DNA from 2 places in the Geobacillus sp. BMUD genome. Region 2 is predicted to be linked to the other one. Evidence: riboswitches for the same ligand, from Rfam matches in the RefSeq annotation. Region 2 holds a riboswitch; the other holds the start of a gene.
What was found. A riboswitch is a leader RNA that binds a small molecule or an ion and turns the genes downstream of it on or off. The one in region 2 is predicted to bind S-adenosylmethionine.
Positions count from the first base shown of each region.

Region 1: linked by a shared signal. The riboswitch ahead of metK (methionine adenosyltransferase) and the one ahead of ETC05_RS02275 (hypothetical protein) in region 2 are both predicted to bind S-adenosylmethionine.

Region 1 covers NZ_SDLA01000002.1:393,441-401,140, forward strand. Annotated here, with positions in the region: gene ETC05_RS05670 (MDR family MFS transporter) at 1-140, opposite strand, end outside; gene ETC05_RS05675 (hypothetical protein) at 420-584, opposite strand; gene ETC05_RS05680 (YtzC family protein) at 674-937, opposite strand; gene ETC05_RS05685 (hypothetical protein) at 999-1,334, opposite strand; gene mnmM (tRNA 5-(aminomethyl)-2-thiouridylate-methyltransferase MnmM) at 1,328-1,915, shown strand; gene ETC05_RS05695 (tetraprenyl-beta-curcumene synthase family protein) at 1,973-3,082, opposite strand; gene ETC05_RS05700 (gamma carbonic anhydrase) at 3,423-3,953, shown strand; gene metK (methionine adenosyltransferase) at 4,162-5,376, opposite strand; SAM riboswitch class I at 5,506-5,620, opposite strand; gene pckA (phosphoenolpyruvate carboxykinase (ATP)) at 5,840-7,426, shown strand.
Region 2 covers NZ_SDLA01000001.1:456,796-465,806, forward strand. Annotated here, with positions in the region: gene cspD (cold-shock protein CspD) at 124-324, opposite strand; gene ETC05_RS02255 (hypothetical protein) at 644-895, shown strand; gene ETC05_RS02260 (sporulation protein) at 1,091-1,492, shown strand; gene ETC05_RS02265 (MIP/aquaporin family protein) at 1,700-2,518, shown strand; gene glpK (glycerol kinase GlpK) at 2,586-4,076, shown strand; SAM riboswitch class I at 4,579-4,683, shown strand; gene ETC05_RS02275 (hypothetical protein) at 4,732-5,088, shown strand; gene ETC05_RS02280 (VOC family protein) at 5,115-5,507, shown strand; gene ETC05_RS02285 (PaaI family thioesterase) at 5,682-6,164, shown strand; gene ETC05_RS18030 (hypothetical protein) at 6,161-6,289, opposite strand; gene ETC05_RS02290 (PaaI family thioesterase) at 6,562-6,978, opposite strand; gene hutG (formimidoylglutamase) at 7,123-8,121, shown strand; gene ETC05_RS02300 (helix-turn-helix domain-containing protein) at 8,196-9,011, shown strand, end outside.

The DNA.
Region 1 (7,700 bases), on a different contig from region 2:
AGCATCAGCACCGCTCCCGCCACCGCGAGCGGCTGATCGAGTTGTTCATGCAAATAAATGGTATTTAATGGCCATAAAAATGACGCCCCTGTTACATTGAGCGCCATACCGACGAGCAGCCACCAAAGAGCGCGGGGCATCGGTCATCATCCTTTTCATCGCTTTTCTTTTGATTCCCGAAATAATTGTAGGGGAAAACAGGAAAAAAAGCAATCAAAAAAGCGCCTAAAAACATCCATGAGCAAACGGTACTGCCCACCTTGGCATGAACATCACGACTCACCAACGGGTGATGTTCATGGAAACCACTCATGAGCAGGCCTTGTTCTCCACCTTGGCATGAACATCACGGCTCACCGACGCGTGATGTTTACAGAAAAAAGAGGCGGCTTGATGGCCGCCCCATCGTTCGGCATGACTCACCCATTGCGCTGCTTGGAGCGGATCGGCTGGCCGCCCGTTTGTTCGTACTGCTTTTTCGCCAGCTTGACCGGGTCGAAATCTTGACCGAGCTCGAGATCGTTATTGTTTTGGCCGTTGCGCGTTTTTTGTTCCGGGTTGGTTTGCTTGAGGCGTCGCTTCATGTCGTGTCCCTCCTCCCTTCGGTTTCCTCGTCGTTCTTGGCTTTCCCTTTGGCGGGTGTGAATGGCGGGGCTTTCAATTGCCGCTCGTCTCAGCGGTCAAGCAAGATCATTTCGTTTTGTAGCTGCTCAAGCTGGAGCCGCATCCGGTGCAGCTGTTCGCGCTGCTGGGCGTTGCAGCTGCGGGCGAGGTGCGCTAAATCAAGGACCGTTTGCTCTAGCATTTGCTGGGCGTTCGTATATTCAGTGATGTTGTAATGCTCCTGCTTTTGCGCTTCGGTATATTGTTCTTTCGCAAAGCGGATCACATCTTCACACCGCTGCAAAAACTCTTCAACCGATTGTCTTGTCGCCATGTGTTCACCCCTTTTCATCATGTTCCCTCATGTTTACTATGCGCCGCCCGCGGCAGTCGTATCACGCCAATGATTGGCAGGCGGTCGATCGCCGCTGTTGTATGGACGGCAATCGGCCGACCCGGTCTCGATGAAATGCCCTTCGGTCGTCGATGTTCGCCGTTGTCTCTGCGGCAACGGTTGGAGACTGCCAACGCCATTTCGACGGTCTGCAGTCGATTTTCCCTGTTGTTTTTGCTACAATGCCAACATCGGCGCCTTCGTTCCGTCCGATCCACTCAAAGCTTTTCGTCGCTCCGGCGCAGCGGATGGCCAAGCCGAAAGAACAACGATGCCGCCTGCCATCCGTGCCAGCGCCAACGATAAAACGATCGCAAGGAGGACCAACCGATGGCATTGATGAACATTTTGCCGTTTGCTCGTTTTTTGCTCGACCAAGCGGTCCATGAAGGCGACATCGCCGTTGACGCGACGGTCGGCAACGGTCATGACACCGTCTATCTCGCGGAACGCGTCGGCGGCAGCGGCCATGTTTTCGGTTTTGACATCCAACGCGAAGCCATCGCCGCGGCGTCCGCCCGCCTCGCCGAACACGGACTGCGCGAGCGGGCGACGCTGTTGGAACGAAGCCACAGTGAACTGCTTGACGCACTTCCCGCTGACGTGCACGGGCGGATCGCCGGCGCCGTGTTCAACCTCGGCTATTTGCCAGGCGGCAACAAACAGATCGTCACCAAGCCGGAATCGACGATCGAAGCGGTCCGCCAGCTGCTTTCCGTCATGAAGCCGGGCGGCGTCATCGTCCTTGTCGTCTACCACGGTCATCCCGAAGGAAAGCGCGAACGCGACGCGCTCCTTGATTACGTCCGCTCTCTTGATCAACGGCGCGTCCACGCTTTGAAATATGAATTCATCAATCGGCAAAACGATCCGCCGTTTTTGCTTGCGCTTGAGAATCGGGCAGATGGAGGCGCCTGATTCCGTCCGGTTCACCAACAAACCGCTGTCCTCGCCAATACAAGCAAACGGCCGCCCTTATGAAAAGGACAGCCGTTTTTGTGTTCCTTGCCAGAGGCGGTATGCCTTGCCGTTCCAGTAAAAAAACTGCGACGCCGCCCCGCCGGCGCGGACGAGCCGGCGCGCCAGCCGGCGCAGTCCGCGTTGCTTCTTCACCTTGGCATCCGACAAATACAACCCGAGCAAGCCGCGGTGGATGAGGCGATGAAACTCGCCGTGCGGGAGCGCGCCGACATGGCGGTCGGCCTCTTCGATGAAATGGCAAAGCCGCTCAAGCATCACCGTTTCATTCGGATAGTAAAAACAAAAGTTCAGGTCGCCGCCTTCCCGGTCTTCCTCTTGATCGATCAAATAGTCAAGCAAAATGTGCAGCCCTTGAATGTACGGAAAATAGCCGTCGCGCACTTGTCTCGCCATCTCCGGCGGCAGCGATTCGCCAAACGCATAGGCGACAAGGCAGAAAATGCCGAGCGTCGAACCGGAGCAGGCGGAAAACTCATACCATTCCATCGGCGGCAAGGCGGCTTTGTATTGCTCGAACCATTTCTCCAGCCGCGGCACCCGCTCGCTCGCTTCGACATGTTTATGCACTTGCAAGTCGCAATAATATCCGGCCAATTCATGCAAAAACGGGGCGACCGTCTCATAATGGCGCACCGTCTCGAGCACCTCTTGGCACGTGCGCACAAGCGCCGGCAAATAGCCACCGTCTTCCTGTTCTCGGCGATGGCGGTAATAGTTCGACGGCTCCGCGCCGATCGTCAAAGCGTCCGGCATCGAATCGTGCAAGGCGCGAAAGTCGAGCGGATCAAGCGAGGTGCTGCGGTCGCACAAATTATCCAAATAATCGCTGATCGTCTGGTAAGCAACGATAAAGCGGATGCAATCCTCCATGTTTTCTCCGGCCAAGAGCGCCAAAATGGAGCCGCCTTCGCAATGGAACGTTTTTGAGGCGATGCTCGCGAGCGCCTGGCGCCGCAATTCCGGGTCAGGAATGCGCTCAGCTTGGCGCTGCCAATAGGCAAGCTCACGGTGGACAAGCGGAAGCACGTCACGATACACCGTTTTCATCAAGGCGATGGGGTTTTTCGGAATGTTCAATCGGCTCACCTCAGGTGCAAACACCATGGTCTCGTCTCCTAGCATTTCCATCTTATCGGCAACCAAAATCGTTTCGCGTCTGAACAGCCTGCAATCTCGTTTTCCAGTATTGCCATCCCTGCAGCTGGGGCAAACCATAAAAGGGGTTGGCAATGAAATGAAAAAGCCGCTCAAAAACGGTTTTTCTCACGTTGAGAAGTTTTGTGAAATTCGGATCTTCTTTCCCTATCCCAATCACTCATCGGGCGAAAAGAAACATTTTTCACCAATCCCGATTAGGCGTGCTCGCTTTCGTTGGCGATTTGGACGCAGCGTTGTACAATACATGGTGAACGATCGATTTTGAAACGGAAAGGAACGAACGCCCATGATTTACCCATACAAAGGCAAAACACCGCAAATTGCCGCATCCGCCTTTATCGCCGACTATGTGACGATCACCGGCGATGTCACCATCGGCGAAGAGACGAGCATTTGGTTCAATACCGTCATTCGCGGCGACGTAGCACCGACGGTGATTGGCAATCGGGTCAATATTCAAGATAACTCAATTTTGCATCAAAGTCCAAACAATCCGCTTATTATTGAGGACGGGGTGACGGTCGGCCATCAAGTCATTTTGCACAGCGCCATCGTTCGCAAAAACGCCTTGATCGGCATGGGCTCGATCATTCTGGACCGTGCAGAAATTGGGGAAGGCGCGTTTATCGGCGCCGGCAGTTTGGTGCCGCCAGGCAAAAAAATTCCGCCCAACACGCTCGCCCTCGGCCGGCCGGCGAAAGTCGTCCGCGAACTGACGGAAGACGACATCCGCGAAATGGAGCGCATCCGCCGCGAATATGTCGAGAAAGGACAGTATTACAAAGTACTGCAACAACAGCGGGCCAATCAGACCTAACCGGCGCCAGCGGCGGGAAGGTTGCCCCCATCGCCAAGCCCCTGCAGGCGCGTCCCCTGGCACAAACAGGCCAACGACAGAGGCAAACGGCCGTTGGCGACCGCTCACCGATCGCAGGGCCATCCATTCCCAGCACACGCCTATGCCAAAACAAAAAATAAAAAAGAGGGCGGCCGGCTATCGCCTGTAGGCCACCCTCTTTTTTTCTTTATTGTTTGTTCGCCAACGCCAACGCTTGTTCTTTCAACAAGGCGGCTTTGTCGGTGCGCTCCCACGGCAGGTCGATGTCCGTGCGCCCGAAATGGCCGTAAGCGGCCGTCTGTTTGTAAATCGGACGGCGAAGGTCGAGCATTTTGATGATGCCCGCCGGACGGAGATCAAAGTTGTTGCGGACGACTTCAATTAAAATGTCTTCGGACACTTTGCCGGTGCCGAATGTATCGATCGAAATCGAAACCGGGCGGGCGACGCCGATCGCGTAGGCGAGCTGCACTTCGCACTTGTCGGCAAGGCCAGCTGCGACGATGTTTTTCGCGACATAGCGGGCCGCATACGCTGCCGAACGGTCGACTTTCGTCGGGTCTTTGCCCGAGAACGCGCCGCCGCCGTGACGGGCGTAGCCGCCGTACGTATCGACGATGATTTTCCGCCCCGTCAACCCGGCATCCCCTTGCGGACCGCCGATGACGAACCGTCCGGTCGGGTTGATGAAATAGTTCGTGTTCTCATCCAGCAGCTCCGCCGGCACGACCGGTTTGATCACATGTTCTTTAATGTCGCGCTGGATTTGCTCTTGCGTAATTTCCGGATGGTGCTGTGCGGAAACGACGATCGTATCGACGCGCACCGGTTTACCGTTTTCATCATATTCGATCGTCACTTGCGTTTTCCCGTCTGGGCGCAAGTACGGCAAGACGTCCGTTTTGCGCACTTCCGCCAAGCGGCGCGCCAAGCGGTGCGCAAGCGAAATCGGCAGCGGCATCAATTCTTCCGTCTCATTGCAGGCGAACCCAAACATGAGCCCTTGGTCGCCGGCGCCGATCGCTTCAATTTCCTCGTCAGTCATCTGACCTTCGCGCGCCTCGAGCGCTCGGTCCACCCCCATCGCGATATCCGGCGACTGCTCGTCAATCGACGTGAGCACTGCGCACGTATCGGCGTCAAATCCGTACTTGGCGCGCGTATAGCCGATTTCGCGAACCGTATCGCGGACGATGCGCGGAATGTCCACATACGTCGACGTCGTAATTTCCCCGCTCACGAGCACCAGTCCGGTCGTGACGCTCGTTTCGCAAGCAACGCGGGCGTTCGGATCTTTTTCCAAGATGGCATCCAAAATCGCATCGGAAATTTGGTCGCAAATTTTATCCGGATGTCCTTCGGTTACAGATTCTGAAGTAAACAAGCGGCGTTTGGCTGACATTCGGTTTGTTTCCTCCTCTTGGCATAATGTGGCGACACGGAACTCATTTCCCTTTTTCGCTTCGCAATATAAAAAACCTTTCCTGTAACGGCTGAGGAAAGGTCATGGCAATCGTATTGCTTCCTTTCACTCTTATCGTTCAAGGACTGCGCCTTGCCACAGGTTAGCACCATTTCACACATGTACAGTTGTGACGGTTGCTGGGCTTCATCGGGCCTGTCCCTCCGCCGGCTCGGGATAAGAGTATCCGTTCAATGACTTATCTTATCGCAATGGAATCGGCAAAGTCAACTATCGAAATTCATTTTTTATTATTTCCAGTCATGAACATTCTTTCCTCAAAGAAATCGACACATTGGGAAAAATAAAGTTTGAAAAACCCACACAATTAGTATGGACTATTAATAAAAATGTGTTATACTATTTTCAAGAGTGATTCTAATAAAGAAGGCAGGTTTTGAACATGGGGATTGCCAATATGACCAATAAACTCGATCTCTTGCTGCAAAAACCGTACGTCCACCACCAACTGTCCGTCGCTGAACTCGTCGAAAAAGTGCTGCAACGGAAGGAAGGTCGGCTGACGCACACCGGCGCCGTCGCCGTCACGACCGGCAAGTACACGGGGCGGTCGCCCAAAGACAAATACATCGTCGAAGAACCGTCAACGAAGCAAACGATCGACTGGGGGACAATCAACCAGCCGATGTCTCCGGAGACGTTTGATAAACTGTACGACAAAGTGCTCGATTATTTAATGAAAAAAGATGAACTGTTCGTCTTTAAAGGCTTTGCCGGCGCCGATCCGAAATCCCGGCTGCCGATTCAAGTCGTGAACGAATTCGCCTGGCACAACTTGTTCGTCCATCAGCTGTTCATCCGGCCAAGCGCCGAAGAGCTCGCCGCGCATGAACCGCAATTCACCGTCATTTGCGCGCCGAACTTTAAGGCGAATCCAGCTGTGGACGGCACGCGCTCGGAAGCGTTCATCATCATCTCGTTTGAACGCCGCGTCGTCCTAATCGGCGGGACGGAGTACGCCGGCGAAATGAAAAAATCGATCTTTTCGGTGATGAACTATTTGCTGCCGGAACAAGGCATCCTGCCGATGCACTGCTCGGCCAACGTCGGCCAGGAAGGCGACGTCGCCCTCTTCTTCGGCTTGTCGGGAACCGGGAAAACGACGCTCTCGACCGATCCGAACCGCCGCTTGATCGGCGATGACGAACACGGCTGGTCGAGCCGCGGCATTTTCAATATCGAAGGCGGCTGCTATGCGAAATGCATCAACCTATCGCGCGAGAAAGAGCCGCAAATTTTTGACGCCATCGGCTTTGGCGCCGTGCTCGAAAACGTCGTTCTCGACGACGCGACGCGGGTGCCGGATTACGATGACGGCACATTGACGGAAAACACGCGCGCCGCCTACCCGCTTCAAGCGATCAAAAACATCGTCGACCCAAGCGTCGCCGGCCATCCATCCACGATCGTGTTCCTGACGGCCGATGCGTTCGGCGTCCTGCCGCCGATCAGCAAGCTGACGCGCGAACAGGCGATGTATCATTTCTTAAGCGGCTACACAAGCAAACTCGCCGGCACGGAACGCGGCGTCACCGAACCGGAAGCGACGTTCTCGACGTGCTTTGGCGCGCCGTTTTTGCCGCGCCCGGCCGTTGAATACGCGAAAATGCTCGGGCAAAAAATCGCTGAGCACAACGTCCGCGTCTTTTTGGTCAACACCGGTTGGACAGGAGGGCCGTACGGTGTCGGCAGCCGCATGAAGCTCGCCTACACCCGCGCGATGGTGCAAGCCGCCGTCGAAGGAGAGCTTGACAACGTCGAAACCGTGCAAGACCCGATCTTCGGCCTCGCCATCCCGGCGCACGTCCCCGGCGTGCCGGACGACGTCTTGCGCCCGCAAAACACATGGGCTGACAAACAAGCGTACGAACAAAAAGCGAAAGAACTGGCGGAAAAATTCCGCGCCAACTTCCGAAAGTTCGCTCATATCGACCCAACGATCGAAAAGCTCGGCGGACCGCTCGTATAACGAACCCCCAGCCGGACAGGAAGCCGTTCCCTGTCCGGCTGTTTTTTTCTTTTCTTTCCTTTGCTTTGGACCTCCGATTTTGCCGCCTTCTCGCGAAAATCGGGAGGATTTTTTCATTCCGATGCCGAACGAATCCTTGACAAACAAGGAACATTTAGGAGTGAACTACCCCCACTTAATTTTCTAGCGAAAATTTGAAGTGGAGGCTTCCAAAGAAGTTTGACTGCTTCAAGCAATCCTTATTCTTTGAGGCGTGTCCACTTCGCCGCTAGAG
Region 2 (9,011 bases):
ACCTCCCTTTCCTTATTGTTCGCCGCTTGATTGAATCTATGCAAATCGCAATGAAAAAGGCACCCTGCCTAAGCAGGGTGCCTTTGGTTCCGCTCCCGTTCTCTCGTCTATGTCAACGAAGTCTTATAATTTGACAACGTTCGCTGCTTGCGGTCCGCGGTTTCCTTGGACGATTTCAAACGAAACTTCCTGGCCTTCCTCTAACGTTTTGAACCCTTCACCTTGGATCGCCGTGAAGTGAACGAATACGTCCGAACCGCCTTCCACTTCGATGAAACCGTAGCCTTTTTCGTTGTTGAACCATTTTACTTTACCACGTTGCATAATACTGAATTCCTCCTAATACCTTTAGCCTGTTCGGCTAACCTCAAGATTTTATCAAATAACAAAATATACTTCACAGCCATCCAAGATGCGCTTTCATGTTGAATGCCTGAAATATATTCTGTTATGTGATGACTCTACTATACACTACCGCGGGTGGCCGCGTCAAGCAAAAGAAAGGAAATTTTCGAAAAAAGTTGTTTGCCGGTTCGAAAAACAATAAGTTGAAAAGGAAAACGGGCTGCTGGGGAGAAAAAAGTCATGAGCGGGCAACAACGGCCATACATTGGAATAGGAACGACAAAAAGGGGGAGAGCGGATGTACCGCGGAAAAATCGCGGGAAAAGAAGTGATCGTCCGGTTAGGGAGCCGGGTCAGCCGTCGGTATTTCAGCGACAATAAAATTTACCACATGGTTCTTTCGTACGGAGAGTCGGCGTTTCGCAAAGGGCAGGATACGTTTTGCATCTATCATGACCGCGTCGGTTTGATTGTCGCGGAAGTCGAGCAACAGGACGTCCCAGTCATTCGAATCGATTACATTATCGAAAACGAAAATGTGTACGAGTAACCAATTGACAGCGGAAGGCGAATGCGGTAATCTCGAATGTAAGCGGTAACAAAACGAGCCGCATTCGTCCCTGTTTCTCCCTAGGGGCAGACGTGCCGCGCCAGCATCGTCTGTTTATTTTTTGGCTCGCGTTGAAACAGTCGGCTTCGTTTTTTCGTATGATAATACGACAAGAGAGACAAAGAGGTGACTACGGTGTTATTGCGCAAAATGATGTCAAGAGTCGGAGTCGGGTCGGCGCACGTCGACTTGATCTTAGATAAATCGTTATGGCGACAGGGAGAAATGATTCAAGGGACCGTCCACATTTACGGCGGAACGGTGGAACAAAGGATCGAGCGGCTCGATGTGGAGCTTGTGCAAAAAACAATCGAAAATGGCAAGGAGCTAGATGACATTGTCGCTGTCATTCCGGCGGCCGGTGCGTTTTCGATCAAGCCGAACGAGAAAAAGGAAATCCCGTTTTCCTACATGATTCCGGAAACCTTGCCGCCATCGCGCCCCGGCCGGTCGTACCGGTTCATCACCCGCCTTCATATCGAAGACGCGGTCGATACGCTCGACTTCGATTACGTGCAAATTTTAGCAAAGAAATAGGTTGACAGCGTTTTCAAACAATGGTATTCTCAAAGTAAGTTAATATTCTGTTGTGGCGGAGAAACGGAGACCCACACATATTCCTCGTTGATTAGCGGGGAAGTGTGTGGGTTTTTGTTTTTCCACCCAACAGACAACCCTCCGGAGGGTTTGGCTCAAGCAGGAAATGACAAGGAAAATCACGAATGAAAAGGAGGAAGAGACCCAATGTCGCCATTTTTAGGAGAACTCATTGGCACTGCATTGCTCATCATTTTCGGCGCGGGTGTGTGCGCTGGGGTCAATTTAAAGAAATCGTATGCGGCCAATTCGGGCTGGATTGTCATTACGATGGGATGGGGGCTGGCGGTGGCGGTGGCCGTATACGCTGTCGGCCGGTATAGCGGCGCCCATCTGAATCCGGCGCTGACGGTGGCGTTGGCGCTCAGCGGCGATTTTCCGTGGAAAGATGTTCCTGGCTATGTGTTGGCACAAGTACTCGGCGCTATGATTGGAGCTGCCGTCATCTATCTCCACTATTGGCCGCATTGGAAAGAAACGGACGATCCGGGCGTCAAGCTTGGCGTGTTCGCCACCGGGCCGGCCGTGCCGAATACGGCAGCCAATTTATTGAGTGAAATCATCGGCACATTTGTGCTCGTGCTGGCCATTTTGGCCATTGGCGCCAACAAATTCGCCGATGGGCTCAATCCGTTTGTCGTTGGTTTTTTGATTGTAGCGATTGGGCTGTCGCTCGGCGGTACGACCGGATACGCCATTAATCCGGCTCGAGACTTTGGGCCTCGGTTAGCTCACTTTTTGTTGCCAATCCCAGGGAAAGGATCATCGAATTGGTCGTATGCGTGGGTGCCGATTGTCGGGCCGCTGCTTGGCGGCGCGTTAGGCAGTTTGGTGTATAAAGCCGTTTTCTTGGGAAAACCGACCGGCGCATTATGGGGAGTGCTGGCGGCCACCGCAGTCGTTTTGACGGCGGCGAAGATGGCAGAAGGAAAAACAGCCGGCGCCGCAAGACGCTATTCTTCTTGACCGTTTGTGTTGACGCGGATGAAAGTGAGTGGATCGAAAACGACCAAGAAAAGGGGAGGACGATACTATGGATCAATACATTTTATCCATCGACCAAGGTACAACGAGTTCGCGCGCGATTTTGTTCAATCAAAAGGGCGAAATCGTCCATATGGCGCAAAAAGAGTTTACCCAATATTTCCCACAGCCCGGCTGGGTCGAACATAACGCGAACGAAATTTGGGGTTCGGTGCTTGCCGTCATTGCCAGCGTCTTGTCCGAGGCGCAAGTGAAGCCGGAACAAGTGGCGGCGATCGGCATTACGAACCAGCGGGAAACGACGGTTGTTTGGGAGAAAGACACCGGCAATCCGGTTTACAACGCCATCGTCTGGCAGTCGCGGCAGACGGCGGGCATTTGCGAGGAGTTGAAAGCCAAAGGGTATGATCCATTGTTTCGCGAAAAAACGGGTCTGCTCATTGACGCCTATTTTTCTGGGACAAAAGTGAAATGGATTTTGGACCATGTCGAGGGGGCGCGCGAACGGGCGGAGCGCGGCGAGCTGTTGTTTGGCACGATCGACACGTGGCTCATTTGGAAGTTATCCGGCGGCCGCGCCCATGTGACCGACTACTCGAACGCGTCCCGCACCTTGATGTTCAACATTCATACGCTTGAATGGGATGACGAACTGCTTGCGATTTTAAACGTGCCCAAGGCGATGCTTCCTGAAGTGCGGCCATCCTCGCAAGTATACGCGAAAACCGTCCCATACCATTTCTTTGGCGTCGAAGTGCCGATCGCCGGAGCGGCGGGCGATCAACAGGCGGCCTTGTTCGGTCAGGCGTGCTTTACGGAAGGGATGGCGAAAAATACGTACGGCACCGGTTGCTTTATGCTGATGAATACGGGGGAAAAAGCGGTGCAGTCGAAGCACGGGCTGCTGACGACGATCGCCTGGGGCATCGACGGCAAGGTCGAATACGCGCTTGAAGGCAGCATTTTCGTCGCCGGCTCCGCCATTCAATGGCTGCGCGACGGCTTGCGGATGATCAAAACAGCAGCGGATAGCGAAGCGTACGCGGAAAAAGTCGAGTCAACGGACGGGGTGTACGTCGTCCCGGCGTTCGTCGGCCTCGGCACCCCGTATTGGGACAGCGAGGTGCGCGGGGCGGTGTTCGGCCTCACGCGCGGCACGACGAAAGAGCATTTCATCCGCGCGACATTGGAATCGCTCGCTTACCAGACGAAAGACGTGCTCGCCGCCATGGAAGCCGATTCCGGCCTCTCGCTGACCACGCTGCGCGTCGACGGCGGGGCGGTGAAAAACAACTTGCTTATGCAGTTTCAAAGCGATTTGCTCGCTGTGCCGGTCGAGCGGCCGGTCATTAACGAGACGACGGCGCTCGGGGCGGCGTATTTGGCCGGACTGGCGGTCGGCTACTGGAACAGCCGGAGTGACATCGCCGCCCAATGGCAGCTCGAGCGCCGGTTTGAGCCGAAGATGGATGACAACAAGCGAACGATGCTCTACGATGGCTGGAAAAAAGCGGTGCGGGCGGCGATGGCGTTTAAATGATGGAAAAACGCGGATGCCTTGGATGACGGGCATCCGTGTTTTTACGTCCTTCGTTATGATACTGCGTGCCAGCAGGTTGACTGCTTCATCTGCTGGCATGGGGGGCTGGAACAAGTAGCCTTGCGCCTCTTGACAGCCTTTTTCCCACAAGTACTCGAGCTGTTCCTCGCGTTCTACTCCTGAAGTGAGTGGTCGTTCGGTTTTCCAAGCCACCGGCTTGCTTTCGACAGTCGAAAAATGGATAAGCGACTTTTCCGTCAAGGAGATGTTGAACGTTTTTGTTGCATCTGTCCTGAAGGTATGTAAATCTCAAGATTGTATAAAACAAAAGGGGATTTTCATCCTTCCGATGGTGCTGAATTTTTTTTCGGCATGGGGGTCTATATACTATTTTAGGGTGAAGTGAATCGCAGCAACACCCCCGAACAGACGGGCGTGGTTCAATAGTAAAGACCGTTGTCACTGAGGGGGATGTGTGGTAGGATAAGAAGAAATAGCATACGTCTTATCAAGAGTGGGCGAGAGAACGGGCTTGATGACCCCACAGCAACCTGCCGCTGGCAAGGTGCTAACACCCGCAAAGCGATGTCGCTTTGGATGATAAGAACGGCCACCCCCTTTCGCGTCATTCCGAGGCGGAAGGGGGTTTTTGATGATGGGAGGTGAGGGGGAAACAGTGGCGGAACGACTGTCGCTCCGCGCCTGCATGGCAGCGCATTTGCCGGCGGCGACGTTTGCTGTTCACGTCATGCGTTGCGTGCGGACGGAGCTCACCCGGTTCGATCGGCAGGCGGTGGTGCATATCGACCGCGGGGACGGCTATGTCCACTTGTATGGGGAAGCGCAAGGAACGATGTTTTCCCTCGTGCTGACGAACGATGAGGCAGAGGAATGGAAAGCGGAGGGGCCGTACGCCCTTGACCGCTATCTATGGCAGGAGCTAGGAAAAAAAGACATTTTCCCACCGCAAATGACCCCGTATTTGCGCGCTGTGTTTTCCATTGAATCGTAGAACGTGAGAGAAAGGAAGAACAGCGAATGGCAGTCAAAAAATTTGAACACGTCGGCATCCAAGTGAAAGATATTGAAACATCGAAAGCATTTTATCAAAACGTCGTCGGCCTCGAGCTGCTCAGCGAGATGATTCATACGAACGGGACGATGAAACTGGCGTTTTTGGGGCTTGACGGCCAGATCATCGTCGAGCTCATCGAAGGATACAACCCGAATTTGCCGACGGAAGGAAAAGTGCATCATGTCGCGTTTACGGTCGAAGGCATCGAGCAGGAGAAAGAACGGCTCGTGTCGCTTGGCATCCCGCTCGTTTGGGAGGACATTACCGAGCTTCCGAACGGGGCGAAATATTTGTTTTTCCTCGGTCCAGACGGAGAATGGATCGAATTTTACGAGCCGGAGCGATCTGCACAATAAACACGGGCGGTCCGCTGTTTGGGCCGCCTATGCATTTGCCGTCTGGTCGTTGGGCCCTCGTGCCGCGCATTCTCTCGCCAGTCTTGTCCATCACTAAGCAGCCATCCTCCTAAATAAGAGTCGTCGTTCTCTCTATTCAATGGTATACTAGAAAAAGAGAGGGGGAGATGTGTAGTGGAAGAAACGATCGTTCACGCCATTCAAGACGACTATCCGGATGAATTCGCTTGGTGCTATGGCTGCGGCCGTTTGAATGAGACGGGCCACCATTTCCGCACCGGATGGCAAGGGGACAAGACGGTGACGGTGTATACGCCGCGCCCCGAACATACAGCCATCCCTGGGTTTGTGTATGGCGGATTGATCGCCTCGCTCATCGACTGCCACGGCACCGGTTCAGCGGCGCTGGCGCTGCACCGGAAAAACGGCCATGAGCCGGGCAGCGGGGAGACGCCGCCGCGCTTTGTCACCGCTTCGCTGCACGTCGATTTTCTCAAACCGACGCCGCACGGGGTGCCGCTTGTGGCCATCGGCACAGTGACGGAAATTCATCCGAAAAAATGGCAAGTTGACACCGAAGTGTTTGCGAACGGTGAATTATGCGCCCGCGGGCAAGTCGTCGCCGTCGTGATGCCGAAAACGTTTGTCCGCTCTTAACAAGCAACGGGAAGCGCCGAAAAGCCGCTGTTTTTGGCAGCGCTTTCTTCGGCGCTTTGCCGCTGAGGGCGGTGAAGAATTGAGCGCCCCCTGCAGTTCGGCTCGCGCTGGCGGGCAAAGCCCATCATCATTCCCCCTGCCCGTTGTGAAGAGCCAAGGCGGCCGGAGACGTTGTCCGAAATGCCGCTTTCTTTCCAGTAGGTTTTGAGGGGCGGTGATTTAAGGAAACAGGCCGCTTACCAGCCTCGCTTCTCAAATAGAAAAGCCCTGTCGCATCAGGAGCGTCTTTTACACGCTCCCCCATTGTTCAAAAGAAACAACCGTTTTTCACCAGCCTTTTTGGCCTTCTTTCGGAATCCTGCCCATGACCCGCTCGCTAGCACGGAAGACCGGTGTTTCATCGTTTTCCCATGATCAGCACGGATGACGTGGCGCTCGCCACCTCTTTGCCGTTTTGCCGCACGGTGGCGGTCACATAAGCGACCGTTCGCCCGGGTTTTTCCACTAGCGCCTCGATTTCCGCTTCCCCGGCTTCCATCGGACGATGAAACGTCGTGTGCAAGTTGATCGAAGCGTGCATTTGGTCATCGCGAAGCAAGGTCGTCACCGCATAAGCCATCACGATATCGGCCGCCGCGCCGACAAACCCGCCCATAATGACGCCGTTGCCGTTGAGCAGCGATTCGCTTACCTTCCATACTCCTTTCGCATAGCCGTCCCGGGCTTCTGTCAAGCGAACGCCGAGCGTTGTATCGCACGGCGGCGGCGCGCTTTGGCCGGCGATGACGTCATGCAAGTTGACGGTTGATTTCATGCTGTGTCCCCCTTTCTGTTTTCGTATCTGTATTCTTTTATTCGCGGGAAAGACGCGATTTCCTCTTTCTGCCCCTGCCAGAAGGAGAACGGCAAAGCGGCAGCGAAAGAAACAGGTAGCTGATCGTCGAAAGGAGATGGTTCGATGTATCAACAACCCGAGAAAAGCCGCTGGACGGGGCGGGTGGACAGTGTGAGCGATGAACGGGCGTTTCGCCTCCATCAGCGCATCCGCCTGTTGGATTTATCGCAGCCGTTGGCGCCGATGGAACGAGCAGCGGCTCTCATCGGCTTTGCGTGCGACGAGGGCGTGCGCCGCAACCAAGGCCGTCAAGGGGCGAAAGAGGCGCCGGCCGCCGTGAAGGCGGCGTTGGGGCGGCTGCCATGGCATCTTCCGCAAGGCGCGTCCATCTTTGATGCGGGCGATGTCGTTTGCGTGGACGGACAACTCGAACAAAGCCAAGCCGAACTCGGCAAAGCCGTCGCCCGCCTGCTGCGAAGCGGCGCGGCGCCGGTGGTGATCGGCGGCGGCCATGAGACGGCGTATGGCCATTATTTGGGCGTCCGTGAAGCGCTTGGGCCGAACGCCCGCCTTGGCATCATCAACATTGACGCCCATTTCGATTTGCGGCCGTATGATAACGGGCCGACATCCGGGACGATGTTTCGGCAAATTTTGGATGAGGACAAACAGGTGGGATATTGCTGCTTAGGCATTCAGAAGCTCGGCAACACGGCGGCGCTGTTTGCGGATGCACAGCGGTACGGATGCGAGTACATGCTGGAAGAACAGCTGACTGCGGGGCCGATGGAGGCGGCTTATGAACAGATCGAACGATTTGCCTCAACGTATGACGGCGTGATGTTGACCATTTGCATGGATGCGATCAGCGCTGCCGCCGCGCCAGGGGTGAGCGCGCCGTCGCCGTTTGGACTCGCACCATCGCTGGTGCGCGCGCTCATCCGCCGCATCGTTTCTCATCCGAACACGATCAGCGTCGATCTTTGCGAAGTCAACCCGCTCGTGGATGAAGGCGGAAAAACCGTGGCGCTAGCCGCTGCTTTTTGCCTAGAAATCCTTCTTCATCTCCAATGTTTGCAAGGAGGCCCCCCATTCAAGAGCGGGCTCAGTGGGGGCAGTTGACTTTCGACGTTTGCGAAACAGCGCGGAGAACTTTCGTTGAACATGCTCTATCAAGCAGCTAGGGCGGTGAGAAGATGAAACTCGTCATTGCCGAACGGGACGACAAGGAACGAGAAGCGATCCGCTGGCTCGTGTCCGCGTATTCCTTGCCGATTGAGCAAGTATATACGGCGGCTACGGTCGAGGAGATGATGGCGCTGCTGGAACGGGAAGCGCCGGAGCTATTGTACGTCGAATTGGATATGATTCCGTATGAACAGTGGGGGAAAGCGACATCTTGCATCCGCCTGTTTTGCCAGCGCGTGATTGCTGCAACCGCTGAGGCGACATTCGCACGGGCGAAGCAAGCCATCGACTGGCAATGCGTCGATTTGCTTGTGAAACCGCTTGAGCCCGCCAAATTGAAGCAAGCGTTGCGAACGGCGGCTTCATTTTCCGCCGGGGACGGGCGCTCTCGGCCGTCCGTCGGTGTTGGCGGCTATGATGACGATTATCGCTCGTTGTTTGTCGATGACCGTGTTGATGTGTCGACCCACGTATGGCTTGTGCAGGCCGAACAACCTGCCTTCTCTTCCGAAGTGGTCCGCTTTTTAACAAACTATCCGTTTCGCCGGAGGGCGCGCGTCTTGCCGTTGACCCATATGGCGGCCTGTCTCTTTCCCGAGCTGCCGGGCGACGGAAAAGAAGAGGCATGGAAGATGTTGCGCGATTGGGAGGAGGACCATCATGAGCCATTGGCGGTCGTCATCATGCCGCCGGATGGCCGGCGATCGGTGCGTGAGCGATACCAAGCCGCCCGCCGGCTGCTCGAGACAACGTTTTTTATCGGCTACCGGCAAGTGATCGCTCCGGCGCCTGATGACGGACAGTGGCGCCACTTGGATCCGTTT